DNA from 4 places in the Thermaerobacillus caldiproteolyticus genome. Region 4 is predicted to be linked to each of the others. Evidence: riboswitches for the same ligand, from Rfam matches in the RefSeq annotation. Region 4 holds a riboswitch; each other region holds the start of a gene.
The links. Region 4 has a riboswitch for S-adenosylmethionine ahead of ISX45_RS01830 (methionine biosynthesis PLP-dependent protein). Riboswitches for the same ligand answer to the same signal wherever they lie in the genome.

Region 1: it holds a riboswitch for S-adenosylmethionine, as region 4 does, so the genes downstream of both, ISX45_RS16740 (acyl-CoA dehydrogenase family protein) here and ISX45_RS01830 (methionine biosynthesis PLP-dependent protein) in region 4, are expected to answer to the same signal.
Region 2: it holds a riboswitch for S-adenosylmethionine, as region 4 does, so the genes downstream of both, ISX45_RS07700 (methionine ABC transporter ATP-binding protein) here and ISX45_RS01830 (methionine biosynthesis PLP-dependent protein) in region 4, are expected to answer to the same signal.
Region 3: it holds a riboswitch for S-adenosylmethionine, as region 4 does, so the genes downstream of both, ISX45_RS18100 (YezD family protein) here and ISX45_RS01830 (methionine biosynthesis PLP-dependent protein) in region 4, are expected to answer to the same signal.

Annotation. Positions count from the first base shown of each region.
Region 1 is NZ_CP064060.1:3,325,605-3,329,412, reverse strand. It holds gene ISX45_RS16745 (transaldolase family protein) at 107-379, opposite strand; SAM riboswitch class I at 754-873, shown strand; gene ISX45_RS16740 (acyl-CoA dehydrogenase family protein) at 1,109-2,323, shown strand; gene ISX45_RS16735 (MetQ/NlpA family ABC transporter substrate-binding protein) at 2,399-3,229, shown strand; gene ISX45_RS16730 (LLM class flavin-dependent oxidoreductase) at 3,284-3,808, shown strand, end outside.
Region 2 is NZ_CP064060.1:1,571,080-1,574,887, reverse strand. It holds gene ISX45_RS07715 (iron-containing alcohol dehydrogenase family protein) at 1-15, opposite strand, end outside; gene ISX45_RS07710 (MetQ/NlpA family ABC transporter substrate-binding protein) at 84-917, opposite strand; gene ISX45_RS07705 (methionine ABC transporter permease) at 953-1,618, opposite strand; gene ISX45_RS07700 (methionine ABC transporter ATP-binding protein) at 1,608-2,621, opposite strand; SAM riboswitch class I at 2,819-2,927, opposite strand; gene ISX45_RS07695 (NAD(P)H-hydrate dehydratase) at 3,464-3,808, shown strand, end outside.
Region 3 is NZ_CP064060.1:3,599,759-3,603,566, forward strand. It holds gene ISX45_RS18090 (sulfate permease) at 1-550, opposite strand, end outside; gene ISX45_RS18095 (phosphoadenylyl-sulfate reductase) at 565-1,269, opposite strand; gene ISX45_RS18100 (YezD family protein) at 1,384-1,500, opposite strand; SAM riboswitch class I at 1,720-1,830, opposite strand; gene ISX45_RS18105 (peptidoglycan-binding domain-containing protein) at 2,226-2,489, opposite strand; gene ISX45_RS18110 (DUF1128 domain-containing protein) at 2,891-3,115, opposite strand; gene ISX45_RS18115 (low molecular weight protein-tyrosine-phosphatase) at 3,245-3,715, shown strand; gene ISX45_RS18120 (hypothetical protein) at 3,738-3,808, shown strand, end outside.
Region 4 is NZ_CP064060.1:337,198-341,005, forward strand. It holds gene ISX45_RS01810 (YjcG family protein) at 1-212, opposite strand, end outside; gene ISX45_RS01815 (alpha/beta hydrolase) at 291-1,019, opposite strand; gene ISX45_RS01820 (3-hydroxybutyrate dehydrogenase) at 1,213-1,989, shown strand; gene ISX45_RS01825 (hypothetical protein) at 2,144-2,365, shown strand; SAM riboswitch class I at 2,549-2,661, shown strand; gene ISX45_RS01830 (methionine biosynthesis PLP-dependent protein) at 2,739-3,808, shown strand, end outside.

The sequences.
Region 1 (3,808 bases), 750 kb from region 4:
AAGAAAAAAGGATGACAAATGACGAACAACCACAGTTGGATCACCGCTAGAAACGCAGAATGAAAAATGCGAACATAGGAAAACGGAGTGAAAAGATGCACCTGCACTAGCCGCAATATAAGCTTGAAAAGATGTATAAACCGTTGTCGTTAATGTATCGATCTTTTTCCTTTAATATTTTAGTTGTTTTAATACCTTCATCAGTAACCGGAATTTTAATGATAACTTTTCCAGTAATTTGTTCAATTATATATTCTGCCTCAGCCACTACTTCTTCAGCCTTATCGCCAAGAGCTTGAACAAACAGTTCTTTTTCATTACCTAAAATAGTTCGAATTTCTTTTAACAAATCTAAATAAGTTTGATTTTCTTTGGCTATAATTGAAGCATTAGTAGTAACACCCGAAGTCGGAAAATATTCACATAAACGTGAATTTGTTTTGTATTTGCAGAATCAATATATAATCTCATTCTAACCACCCCTATAAAATACTATGGACTACTTTATGTTTGATACTTCATCATAAAAACTGATTTTGTCTTCTGAAGAACAGCTATTTTGCAATGAAATCAACAAACTTGATTGGGAGCTATAGAGCTTCAATAGTTAATTGACATTCAGGAAGATTATCCGGAAGAAAGAATCAAACAAACAATCAACTGACCAAAAAGTAAATAAAATAAAAAAACATTGACATAATATTTATTCATCTATATACTGTTAGATAAAACTCTGAATATTAAGTTAATTTTCTCTTATCGAGAGTGGTGGAGGGACTAGGCCCAAAGAAGCCCGGCAACCTTCAAGCAAAATTGCTTGACAAGGTGCTAAATCCTACAAGTCATCTGATATGATGACTTGAAAGATGAGAGGTCAGCGCTATAAAGTTACCCTCTTCATCGGAAGAGGGTTATCTATTTGCTCATTTTTTAAATCTATATGAGATAACAGCGCCTTTAATCCTAGTATTCATATAGAATTTATAAAATTAAATTATAAGGATAGGAGGACAAAATGATAAAAAGAGTAGATTCTTGAATGCATGTAGATGTTTTACAAAAAATTCTTTGATACGCCTATAAAAAATACCAGAAAGGAGAAATCATTTTGAGCATTGTAAGTAAAAAAACTTACCCCTCTTATTTATCTGATGAGTTATCAAGAAAATTTGTACAAAATGAACGCCAAGAATTTCTTTTACATCAAGCATCAGAGCTTGCTGAACGATTTTACGAAAAAGCTGACAATATAGACAAAGAAGGAAGGTTTCCATTTGAAAATTTTCAAAAGCTAAAAGATTGTAATTACCAATCACTTACTGTTCCTAAGCAATATGGTGGAGAAGAAATTTCACTGTATGAATTTCTTCTTATGCAAGAGCGATTAAGTCAGGGAGATGCTTCCACAGCTTTATGCATCGGTTGGCATCTTGGCGTTATTTATGATCTAAGGGAAAGACAAACATGGGATAGCGAAAAATTTAAGTGGCTGTGTCATGAAATTGTACAAAATAAAGTGCTAATTAATCGATTGGCAACAGAGAATGGAACGGGAAGTCCTACAAGAGGCGGAAAACCTGAAACGGTAGCGATCAAAAGAAATGGCAAATGGGTGATTACAGGAAGGAAATCCTTTTCATCTATGGCAATAGCTCTTGATTATTCATTAGTTACAGCCACCATTCAAGAATCGGGGAAAGTCGGATCTTTTTTAGTTGACCATCGCCTTAATGGGGTTAAAGTCGAAGAAAATTGGGATATGATTGGAATGCGAGGCACGCGGAGTGATGATCTTGTACTGGATCAAGTGGAATTACCAGAAGATTCACTGGTGGAATTGGATCAATTGGAATCATCGAAAGGCAATATAGGGAGGGCATGGTTGCTTCATGTTCCAGCATGCTTTCTTGGGATTGCGATTGCAGCTAGAAATTATGCCATTTCCTTTGCTTCTGAATATCAACCGAATAGTCTGTCTAGCCCAATCAAAGATGTTCCAGAGGTTCAAAGAAAAATTGGCGAGATGGATTTAGAGCTATTAAAAGCAAGACATACTCTTTATTTTGTCGCACATCGGTGGGATACATACCCAGAAAAACGCATGGAAATGAGTGGAGAATTAGCGGCAGCTAAACATATTGCCGTAAACAGTGCCAATAAAGTCGTTGATTTAGCGATGAGAATCGTAGGAGCTAGAAGTCTACAAAAATCTAACCCACTGCAACGATACTATAGAGATGTTAGAGCTGGAATCCATAATCCGCCAATGGATGATACCGTTATTTCTTTACTCGCAAAACAAGCATTACAAAATTTCAATTAAATCTATTGTTTTTAGTAAGACATTTATGTAAAACAAGATTTTCCATTTTGCACTACACATTTAGGGGGAAGAGCAATGAAAGCATATAAAATACCATTTTTGTTTATTGCGCTAGTATTTCTTATATTGTCAGGATGCTCAAGCTTGACTCAAAAAGCAAATAGTTCAGTGACTAAGACAATTAAACTTGGAGCAACTGCTGGACCGTATAGTGATCAAATAAAGCAAGCTATAAAGCCTTATCTCGAGAAAAAAGGATATAAAGTGGAAATAGTTGAATTCAACGATTATGTTCAACCTAATATCTCTTTAGACCAAGGTGCAATAGACGCAAATGTATTTCAAAATGAAATTTATATGAAGAACTTTGCAAAAACCCGACATATGGAGCTTTATGAAGTTATTAAAGTCCCAACCGCGCCTATCGGAGTATACTCCAAAAAACATAAATCATTAGACGAGATCAAGGATGGAACGACAATAGCTTTATCTAATGAGCCGGTAAATCAGGCACGAGCTCTTGCTATGCTTGAACAACTTGGATTGATTCAACTAAAAAAAGGAATTGATCCGACAAAAGTATCAGAAAAGGATATTCAAAAATATAATAAAAAAATTGTTCTAAAACCTTTAGAACCAGCACAGCTTCCACGAGCTCTTGGGGATGTTGATTACTCTTTTATCAATGGGAATTTTGCTATCTCATCTGGATTAAAATTGAAAGATGCAGTCGCATTAGAAAAGACGCCTTCTTACTATTTAAATGGGGTTACAGTACGAAAAAAGGATAAAAACGCTAAGTTTGTAAAAGATATCATTGCAGCTTATAAATCAAAGGAATTTAAAAAATTAATTAAAGAGGATGAAGAATATAAAGGTTATGTATGGCCTGATTGGTTTAAATAAATGCAAAAACAGTTCTTTATTCCATAATTTTTAACAAAATGGGAGGAAGAGAGTGTGGCAAAACAAATTATTTTAAATGCGTTTGAAATGGCAAGTGCTATGCATAATTCACATGGATTATGGAAACATCCTGAAAGCAAGAGACAAAGAGGATATAAAGATATCGATTATTGGATTAAGATGGCAAAGCTTTTGGAACGTGGTAAGTTTGATGCGGTCTTTTTTGCGGATGTACTAGGAGTATATGATACATATCGTCAAAGTAAAGCTCCTTCTATACGTGACGGCCTTCAGTTTCCAGTGAATGATGCGGCGTTCGTTATTCCTATTATGGCAAGTGTTACGAAACATTTGTCCTTTGCTTTAACAGTTAGTACTACTTACGAACATCCCTTTAGTACCGCAAGACGTTTTTCTACTCTTGACCATTTGACGAAAGGAAGAATTGCTTGGAATGTTGTCACTTCTTATTTACCAAATGCCGCGAAAAATTTTGGTCTTCAAGAAATGATCAAGCATGACCAACGTTACGATATTGCAGACGAATTCCTAGAAGTTACATATAAACTTTGGGAAGGT
Region 2 (3,808 bases), 1.2 Mb from region 4:
TTCGATGATGTCCATCTTTTTATTCCTCCTTTTAAAAGATTAGATAAAACGCCGCTAAAGGAGCGGCGTTTCGCAATATGGATTTAATGTTTTCGTTTTAACATCCACTCTGGCTTACCGAAGCCTTTAAATTGTTCATCGATGACTTTTTCAAACTCTTTTGACTCAACCGCCTCTTTAATATCTTTCACAAATGGCTTGTTCAGATCTTTTGTATTTACGACAACACGGTTGCGGTATTTATCAGGCATTTTTTCTAATACAAGTGCGTCAAGAAGGTTCATTTTTGCTGCTAATGCGTAGTTTCCAGGAACGGCAGCTAAATCAACACTTTGTACTGCACGAGGTAATTGACCTGCTTCGATTGGCTTAAACTGAAGTTTTTTTACATTTTCCTTTACATCTTTTTCAGAGACTGTTAATGGGTTTGCGGCTGGGTCGAGCTTAATTAATCCTGCATCTTGTAAGATTAAGAACGCTCTTGCTGCGTTTGTCGGATCGTTAGGAATAGCAATCTGACTGCCTTCTTTAATTTCGTCTAGTGACTTAAATTTATTTGAGTAAATCCCCATTGGCGCAGTTGGAACGACGATCACTTCTGAAAGGTCAAGATGATGTTGTTTTGCGAATGTCTCCATATAGATTTTGTGCTGGAATAGGTTGGCATCTAAATCACCATTAGCGAGAGCTATATTTGGTTGTATGTAATCGCTGAACTCTACAACTTTTACTTTATAGCCTTTCTTTTCAAGAATAGGCTTAATCGCTTTATTCACCATGTCGCTGTAAGGACCGGAAGTAGCCCCAATCGTAAGTTCTTTTTTCTCTGTAGAATTAGAAGTTGTTTCCTTGCTTCCGCAGGCGGCGAGAAGCCCGAAGGATAACAATAAAACTAGAAAGACTGATAATTTTTTCATCACAAATCCCCCTAATATTTGTATGTTCAACGACCTTATCGCTTATCAACAAGACGAGCAATGCGGTCGCCTGCAAACTGAATGATTTGTACAAGGCAGATTAAAATGACGATTGTTGTAATCATAACAGTATTGTCGTAGCGGTAATAGCCAAAACGAATCGCAAGGTCTCCAATTCCTCCGCCGCCGACAATTCCTGCCATCGCCGAATAACTGACTAAACTTATCGTTGTAATCGTAATTCCGTGCATAATGCCGGGACGAGCTTCAGGTAAGAGGACGTCTTTTATAATCATCCAAGGTGTGGCGCCGACAGCAACAGCGGCCTCGATCACACCTTTGTCAATCTCCCGCAAAGAAGTTTCTACAATTCTAGCAAAAAATGGGATAGCCGCAACGGACAACGAAACAGAAGCCGCTGTAGGTCCGATTGTTGTTCCCGTAATGAGTTTGGTGAGCGGCAATAGCCCAACAAGCAAAATAACAAAAGGAATGGAACGAATCATATTTACGACAAATCCAAGAACGGATTTAACGGTCGTATTTTCTAAAAACAGACCGCGGTCGGTAACGAATAACAAAATTCCTAAAGGAAGTCCAGCTATAATCGCCACTGAAAGAGAAATGGCAACCATATAAAGAGTTTCCAAGAATGCTTTGTTTAGTTCAGGAACTAGATTCATAAGCGAATTAAGCAGCACTTGCAATGACCTCCAATCCTTTTGTTCTTAGGGAAATATAATCAATAGCTCGTTCAATTTCATCAGGGTCTCCTGTAAGTTCCATAATGAAAATTCCAAGCGGCATATCTTGAATGTACTCAATTTTTCCGTGCAAAATATTTCCTTTTACATTAAATGTTTGAAGCATATCAGAAACAACTGTTTCTTCGGCAATCTCACCTTTGAACTGAATTTTTACAATCGTTCCTGTACGTTTTTTCAGCAAATGGTCAGGAAGCTCAAATTGCAGAACGCTATTAATAAACGATTTTGTCAATTCTTCTTTTGGATTCGTAAAAATGTCATACACGGTTCCTAATTCAATTACTTTTCCATCCTGCATCACCGCAATACGGTCGCATATGTCTTTGACGACTTCCATTTCATGAGTAATTAAAACAATCGTAATTCCAAGTTCGCGGTTAATCTTTTTCAATAAGGCTAAAATCGATTTCGTCGTACTTGGATCGAGCGCTGATGTTGCTTCGTCGCATAAGAGGACAGTTGGTTCATTTGCAAGTGCTCGTGCAATTCCGACTCGTTGTTTTTGGCCGCCGCTTAGTTGGGAAGGATACGCATCTCGTTTATCAGCAAGACCAACCATTTCCAGTAGTTCATTCACCCGTTTCTCAATTTCGTCTTTTGACTTTTTTGCCGCTTTTAAAGCAAATGCGACATTTTCAAATACCGTTTTTGAACTAACAAGGTGGAAATGCTGGAAAATCATTCCGATCTTTAAGCGTGCTTGGCGTAATTCCTTGTCATTTAAAGTTGTTAAATCGACCCCATCGATGATGACTTGTCCCGATGTTGGGCGTTCTAAAAGATTTAAGCATCGTAAAAGCGTGCTTTTTCCGGCACCGCTATAGCCGACAATACCGAAGATTTCACCATTTTTGATCGTTAAAGAAACATTGTCCACGCCAATTACCTTATTCTTTTTAGATGAATACACTTTTACTAAGTTCTTTACCTCAATCATCGAATCCCTCGCTCCTATTTTTGTTTTTGTAATTTATAGATGGTGCACATCTTTTCGCGAATGAAGAGAAGAAGGCAACCAAGGATTAATGTTCATCTTATACAATAAGAGACTTTACTCTCCTTATGCATGAGCATCTTTTGTTAAGAAAAAATGCCTCTTTCATTCAGAAAGAGGCATCGGGTATCTATGTACACGACTTATCTTTCAGAATGAAAGTCATTCTGCAGGATTTGGCACCGTTCCTCTTATAAGGAGGTTGCCGGACGTCATAGGGCCTGTTCCCTCGGTCACTCTCGATAAGCGGTTGATCGTATTCAATTTTTACATAAATCATAATTCTAAAAAAAATGATTGTCAATATACGTTTTTCCGACTAAAGAAAAAGAAATCGCTTACAATCTTGGTGTATCATAGAAAAAATTTTTTAAAAGGAGTTTGTTATAAAGAATGAGTACGGATTCAAAAAGAGGGAAGCGCTCATCATTGATCAGAAAGATTAAAAGAAATACTCAGTCACAAAGACAAAAACATTTTTAAGGGGTAAATAGCAATTTCTATGTTATTCACATTTTCTTTGTATTCTTTTCGAATACCTCACAGCCTTTTTGGATTCTGAATGAAACGCTCGTTGAATAAGTAAAAATGGTATATTTTTTAAAGGTGTTTTACGTATAGGCGAAGAAGAATCTTAAAATAGAAAACGCTAGATAATTAGTAACTATGCAATTAAAATGACTTATATGATGAGATTAGAGTTTTTGGTAACCGACAAAAAATTTATATGAAATAATGGGTTAAGTATATATTGATTGGGGATTAAAATTTGCGAGGTGAACGTCATGCGCGTGGTTACTGCTTCAGAAATGTACGCAATTGATCGGTATACGATTCAACAAATCGGTATGAGCGAAGAATCATTGATGGAAAATGCCGGACAAGCTGTTGCGAGAATTTTGCGGGAACGAATTCATCCTACTCAGCGCGTCGCTGTTTTAGCGGGTACGGGAAATAATGGTGGGGATGGTTTTGTCATTGCGAGAGTATTAAAAAGTTATGGTTATGCAACCGATTTATGGTTGGTACCGCCAAAGGAAAAAGTAAAAGGAGCGGCGAAAAAAGCGCTTGAAATCTATGAGAATTCGGGATATGAAGTAAAGCATTACATAGGAAATGAGAAGGAATTT
Region 3 (3,808 bases), 480 kb from region 4:
CGGCTGAAAATGCCTCGAAAAAGCCGGTAATAATGAGTAGTGTCATAAAACTTTTTTGCCACGTTCCTTGTTCGACTTGAGGATACTTTTTCTTGAGCTTTAAAAACCATTTGCCGACGACGAAGGTGAACGCGAACGCGATAATGGGAATGATCACCCAAATGGAAGCAATGAAAAGAAGTTTTTGCACGTATAAAGCTTGATAGGCGACTCCAACGCCGACAATAGAGCCAACAGTAATTTCGCTCGTTGATAAAGGAATGCCCATAATGTTCGCTGCAAATAAGGAGATTGCTGCAGCCGTTAAAATAATAATGACAATTTTAATCGTTAAAATGGATGAAGGAATAATGCCGGAGCCAATGGTTTTGACGACTTCACCTCCGCCGAGACTTCCAAGAAATACACCAAGGCCGCAAAGAAGAAGGGCGATATACTTTTGTTTAATTGCTCCGGACCCATAAGCAACTCCCATTGCGGCCGCCGCTCCGCTTGCCCCAATGTTCATCGCGAAGAAGAAGGAGACGATAAAAGCAATGGTGATTAACATGTTTTCGGCTCCTCCTATGATTCATGAAGACCGCATTCGATTTTTTCATGTCCGGCCCATCTTCCCGAGCGTAAGTTTTCTAAATCATAAACAGGGGAAGTGCATGGTTCGCAGCCGATGCTTGGATAGCCTTTATCATGGAGCTCGTTGTACGGAAGCTCATGCTTATGAACATAATTCCATACATCTTTCCATGTCCAATGAATTAATGGACATATTTTAATCGATCGGAATTTTTCGTCTTTGTTTAAATACTCGACATGTCGACGTGTGGACGATTGTTCGCGCCGCAAGCCAGAGATCCAAGCGGACACACCGGTTAATACTTCACGCAACGGCACGATTTTGCGCAATTCACAGCACTTATTCGGATTATGTTTCCACAATTCATCACCAAATTGTTTTGCCTGCTCGTCAAGTGATAAGTTTGGTTGTTTCATAATGATGCGAAGAGATGGATATTTCTTTTTTACTTTTTCAATCGTTTCATAAGTTTCACGAAAATGAAGCCCTGTATCAAGAAAGACGATTTCGGCATCCGGTTTTACTTTGGCGATCAAATCGATTAAGACGATGCCCTCAATACCGAAGCTACAGGCATATACGATATCATCTTGATAATGGTCATATGCCCAAGCCAAAACATCTAATGCTCCTTTTGTTTCATTGTCACTTGAAAATGACGGTTTTTCTTCGTCCCACGTATGATACGTTAACATATGTTGTTCCCCCTACATGTGATTGCTATAAAAAAAGGCGATCTTCCCCTCTATGGTTTGCATGCAAAAAAAGGGAAGCCGCCTCTAGTTTGTCTAGTCAGCGTACTTTTTAATTTATCTTAATCTTACTTTCTCGTTTTTTTCCAGCTGAATAATTTTACCGTCTTGAATAACAAGAGTAATAGAACCAAACTTCATGGAATCTAACATTTCCTTAATTTTTGTAAAAATGGTCTCGAGTTGTTGCTGATCGTTGCCCACAACAGTCCCTCCTTGCCATCTTGGCTTTTCTTATTGTCTAGCTCGGCAGTTAGCTCTTCTGAGTCCAATCGCTTTCACGCCCTGAAGCGCACGTGAAGAACAATAGGATCGAGAGAGAATCACACTGCCTTTGACTTTGATAATAAAAAAACTTTCCATTTCGGAAAGACTGAAGAGGTAACGTATTCTACCTTATCTCCCCAAAATGGTTCCCATTTGGCTGGATTTAGCACCTTGCTTCTGAAGAAGTAGGTTGCCGGGGTTCATTGGGCCAGTTCCCTCCGCCGCTCTTGATAAGTATGGAATTGACTAAAATTTTAACATAATTCTTTCAAAAGTCAACCCGAGTTTTTCGATAGGAATTATTTTTAGATAGAATAAAAAGGGAGGAGAATGAAAAAGAAACCGCCCTCTTGAAGCGAACATTGTGGCTATAAAGCCGCTGTTTCATACGTTTGATGAGAACGCTCACTTGTGCTGTAGTTCCATACGCATAAATTTTTCTTGTATTTGCCCTATAAATCCCGCAAAGCGGTATACATAGGTGGAAAGCGTCTCCGTTTGCTTTTCGTAGATGACATCCATACATTTTGGGGCAAAGCCGAGATGTTTTAATGCCCGCTGTAACATTGCGCCTTTGTCGCTTTAATTGATAATGGGAATTCCTGATGATGCAGCCGCTGTTTTACGATTTCTTAATGTTTCAGATCTGGCAATTCCATCAACGCGGAGACCGTACGCTTTGGAAAAGCCATAACCGCATCTTCTGTTTCTTCACCAAAAATGCCATTCGCTCCATACCTAGGAAGAGGGAAGACAAGGCGAATGAAATCTTCTTGAATTTTTTTCACAAAAGGTCTGTGATTTCTGATTTTTACAAGTAAATGTGATGATGCTCCTTTGACCTGTGGTTGCTTTACTGTTTTTTCGTCTCTTTGTTGGAATGTGTCTGTTTCCATCCTGAATACATCCATCCTATGTCACACTATAAAGACAAAAGGCGTCAACCGGATTGGTTCCTCGTTCTGGATCTAATGTGCGATGCGCGACAATGTGTTTCGTTGGATCGAGTCCGAAGATATGCATGGTGCCAGACATAAAGCTTGTGCGCCTCATAAAAAATTAATACGTTTCCTGTAACGGAGTTCCATCCCAATGAGCCGGGATTTCATGTTGGTTGACGATAAAAACTTGACATTTCTAATTTTTCGCTTGAACGCGTATTTCTGTAGTTGATATAATCTTTTGTCATTTCGTACACCATGTTTGTCCATTCTTCTTGGCACTGTACGTGTGTTTTAGCGTATGTGACAATCGCCAAGTTTGTTAAAATAAAAAAGGACGGAATGCTCCATCCTTTCTATTTTTTTCGTAAATTTCCCAACTCTTCCGCAATGGCTTGCATTTCGCTTGGGCTAAACGTTGCTTTTTTCATGACCATCTCGTAAATGTCTTTTAACTCGTCATACCATTCTTCGGAAAAATGCGACGGTTTAATGGCATCGAAGTTTAATACTTTCAGTTTCTCTTTTATTTTTTCCACCATATATTCAACATTTTCAAAGGATTTCTTCGATAAATCCATTTTTGTCATTCCCTTCTTCTTCATAATTACGTTTATTGTAACACACATTTTAGACAATAAAAGTAGTGAAAGGTATGCATCGCTATTTTAATTTTGTTTATAATGGGTATCGAAGGGAGATGTAGAAATATGGTGAAAGTGCTATTTGTCTGCTTAGGAAACATTTGCCGTTCGCCGATGGCGGAGGCAATTTTTCGGGATTTAGTAAGAAAAGAGGGGCTAGAGGGAAAAATTACTGTTGATTCTGCCGGAACGGGAAACTGGCATATCGGGAATCCACCGCATGAAGGGACGCAACGAATTTTAAAAGAAAATAACATTGATTTTACGGGAATCCAAGCACGGCAAGTCAATGAAGAAGATTTGCAAACATTTGATTATATTATCGCGATGGATGCAGAAAATGTCGGAAGTTTACGGCGTTTAGCTGGTTATAATAAAACAGGATTCATCGGTCGCCTTCTTGACTTTGTACCAGATAGTGATATGGTTGATGTACCAGATCCATACTATACTGGAAATTTTACAGAAGTATACGAATTAATTCAAAAAGGGTGTCAACATTTGCTTGAAACGATAAAAAAAGAGAAAGGACTCTAGCCAGAAAAGGGGAGAGGAGAAAGTGAAAAAAAGCTCTAAGTTATGGCGAAATGTGATGATCGGTGCTGCGATCGGTGCTGCGATTTCGCTCTT
Region 4 (3,808 bases):
TTCGTAATTTTTAATGGAATTAAATCCGTTTCGGCTGCAATCTTACGCAGTTCTTTCACGATTGTTTTCACTTCTTGATCGTCAGCATCAAAAGGGCTTTTGAGCGTTACATGCGGCGGAATCAAGGCATAATGACTATCATAGCGTTTCCTGTATGAGTTGGCAAAATCTTGTATGTTCTTTGGCGGAAAAAGAGCAATTCCATATTTCACATTAATCCCTCCTTTTGTATTAGCGGTATTATTTAATTATAACAAAATTTCGAAAAATATTGTAGTGTAACGTTTACATTACATAGAAAGTGTGTATTCAAGCGCACGCGGAACATCAGGCTGCCAATATGTCCAAGAATGGTCGCCATGGAATTCTGTGTATTGGTAATAAAATCCTTTTTCTACAAATATATCATGGGCTTGCCGATTTGGCGAGATAAAGTCACGAATATTTCCATCCGTTGTTTTCACTGCTGTCTCTTCTGTGCCGATCGAATGATAAATTTTCAATAGATGTGGATCAGGGAAATGCTTTATTTTTTCGATCATCGCTTCATTGATGTATGGTGACTGCATGGTAACTTTTCCGAATGTGTGTGGATACGTGAGCCCGGCCAGTAAGGAAACGGTACCGCCAAGGGAATCACCTATGAGCGCGCGTCCCATTCCCATTTGATAAGTTGGAAATTGTTGGTCTAGATATGGGACAAGCTCGTTGGCTAAAAATTTTAAATAAGCGACATGTTTTTTTCCGTTTGGATGATATTTTTCATAGCGATCATTGACATTTTTATATGGAATGCCTACGACAATCGTGCGGTCAATTTTCTCGTCTTCTAATAGTTCTTCAATGACCCGCCCGATTTTGCCGAGCATAAAATAGTCCTTCCCATCTTGAGCAATGAGAATGGAATATTTGTAAAGCGGAGAAAACGTGCTAGGCAAATAAATCAGCAATGTCACATCTTCTTGTAGTTCACGGCTATAAAGGGTTTGTTCGAACAAGGTTCCTCTTTGTGTTGTCATGACGAAATCCTCCATCAGAAAGTAAGCGTTCACATGTTTTATTGTAGCATATTTATGTTGAAACATGTCACCGATGTGCGTGATTACATTGACTTTATTTTTGGAGAATTTGTTGCGAAATGAAGGTTTTTTCAACAGGTATGTTAAAACCCGTTTATAGTAGAACATTCATGATAAGAAGGGAGATATGGATGTGGTCAACAGTCGAGTGGCGGTCATCACAGGAGCCGCGAGGGGAATCGGATGGGAATTGGCGAAAAAATTTGCTGAACATGGTGCGAAAGTTGCTTTAATAGATTTACATCAAACTGCGGTAAATGAAGCGGTAGAACTGTTACGATGTGAAGGAACGGAAGCGTTGGGGGTGGCGTGTGATGTAACATCAGAGGCTCAATTAAAAGCGGCGATTGATCAAACTGTGCAACAATTTGAACGCATCGATATTTTCATCAATAACGCTGGATTACAATATGTTTCCATGATTGAAGAGTTTCCAACAGAAAAATTTGAACAGCTAATTCGCGTGATGCTCATCGCTCCATTCATGGCTATCAAGCATGTATTTCCTATTATGAAAAAGCAAAAGTACGGGCGGATTATTAATATGGCTTCCATTAATGGACTTGTCGGTTTCGCAGGTAAGGCAGCGTATAATAGTGCCAAGCATGGGGTAATCGGTTTAACAAAGGTGGCTGCATTGGAGGCAGCTCCTTATGGGATTACTGTTAACGCATTATGCCCAGGATATGTGGACACCCCCCTTGTTCGTAATCAACTAACAGATTTAGCAGCAACGCGCAATGTGCCTTTAGAAAAGGTATTAGAGGAAGTAATTTATCCGCTTGTTCCACAAAAACGGCTATTAAGTGTGGAAGAGGTGGCGGATTACGCTCTTTTTTTAGCGAGTGAAAGGGCAAAAGGCATTACTGGGCAAGCTGCGGTGATTGATGGGGGATATACAGCACAGTAATCTATCGCCTCTTTTCGTCATAGAGAAGTTCAAAATAAAAGAAATTTATACTAGGAGCAGTTGTTGCCTGGGTCCTACTTCACACTGGGGTGTTTGTTATGAAAATGATTTTATAAGTAAGATAGATTAGCTTTCAAAACTTGGGGAAACTGTTATGGAACGTGTTTCAACGATTAAGAAAGGGGACAAAGTTGTTCCTTCTTTTCTGGGAGACGCCATGGAAGATCTTTCTCCATATGGTGCGGCTGTATTAGGGGAAAAACTCTTTTTTATGGCAGGGATACACTCGAATTTTAACAATATGGATAATCCGATTTTGACAAGTACTTCAAACCTTGTTGATCTCGTAAAAGAGAATGAAGCGCAATTTTTTTGATAATTTATATAAATCAGCAAGTAAACGAATCGTATATCGGAAAAGAAAACTCACTGTTTGGAGCTTTCTACGCAGAATCATTCAGTATATAACGATGAATAAAAATTTTAAAAATTACTTGAAAAATTTGTGAGAATGAGTTACATTGTAAGAAAATCTGAAAAATGAATAACAGAAAACGGATTCTTATCAAGAGAAGCGGAGGGAACTGGCCCAGTGAAGCTTCAGCAACCAGCCAATGTTTTATTGGCCAGGTGCTAAATCCAGCGAATTGGTTTCAATTCGGCAGATAAGAAGAAGCACTTCGTGGAGTATGCAAAAAGTCTTCTTCTTAGAAGGCTTTTTTTATTTTACCGGAAAAGGGGAGAGAAGCATGGAGAAACTGGAAACATTACTGGCGCAGATCGGAAACAGAAGTGAGAACGTGACAGGAACGGTGAATCCTCCTGTTTATTTTTCCACCGCGTACCGTCATGAAGGTATCGGACAGTCAACAGGCTTCGATTATATTCGGACCGGCAATCCAACCCGGAAAATTGTCGAAGAAGCGATCGCAAAGCTGGAAGGCGGAGATCGCGGCTATGCGTTCAGTTCCGGGATGGCAGCGATTCAAACGATTTTAGCACTATTTGAAAGCGGGGATGAGTTTTTAGTTTCTGCTGATCTTTATGGCGGTACATATCGACTTTTCGAAAGAGGATGGCGAAAATACGGATTAGGTTTTCATTATGTAGATTTTCGCGACATACAATTAGTGGAGAATTTGATTACGGAAAAAACAAAAGCGATTTTTCTGGAAACCCCGACCAATCCATTAATGCAAGAAACAGACATTACAGAAGTAGCGCAATTAGCGAAGCGACACGGACTGCTTCTCATCGTTGACAACACGTTTTACACCCCGGTTATTCAACAACCGATTAAGCAAGGAGCTGATATTGTCATCCATAGTGCCACGAAATATTTAGGCGGCCATAACGATGTATTAGCTGGATTAGTTGTTGCAAAGGGCGAGGATCTTTGTCAACAGTTAGCGGAATATCATAATGCCATCGGTGCCGTTCTCTCGCCGTTTGATTCTTGGCTCTTGATTCGCGGCATGAAAACGCTGGCGCTGCGAATGAGACAACACGAGGAAAACGCACGAAAAATTAGCGAATTTTTAGCCGCCTGTGAAGATATTACGGATGTCTTGTATCCGGGACGGGGAGGGATGCTGTCGTTTCGCCTGCGCGATGAAGCGTGGGTTAATCGCTTTTTACAGAACTTACAAGTGATTACGTTTGCCGAAAGTTTAGGGGGTGTCGAGAGTTTTATTACATACCCAGCGACGCAGACACATGCCGATATTCCAGAAGAAATTCGCATTGCCAACGGCGTCTGTAACCGCTTATTGCGATTTTCCGTTGGCATCGAACATGTTGAAGATTTAATTGCCGACTT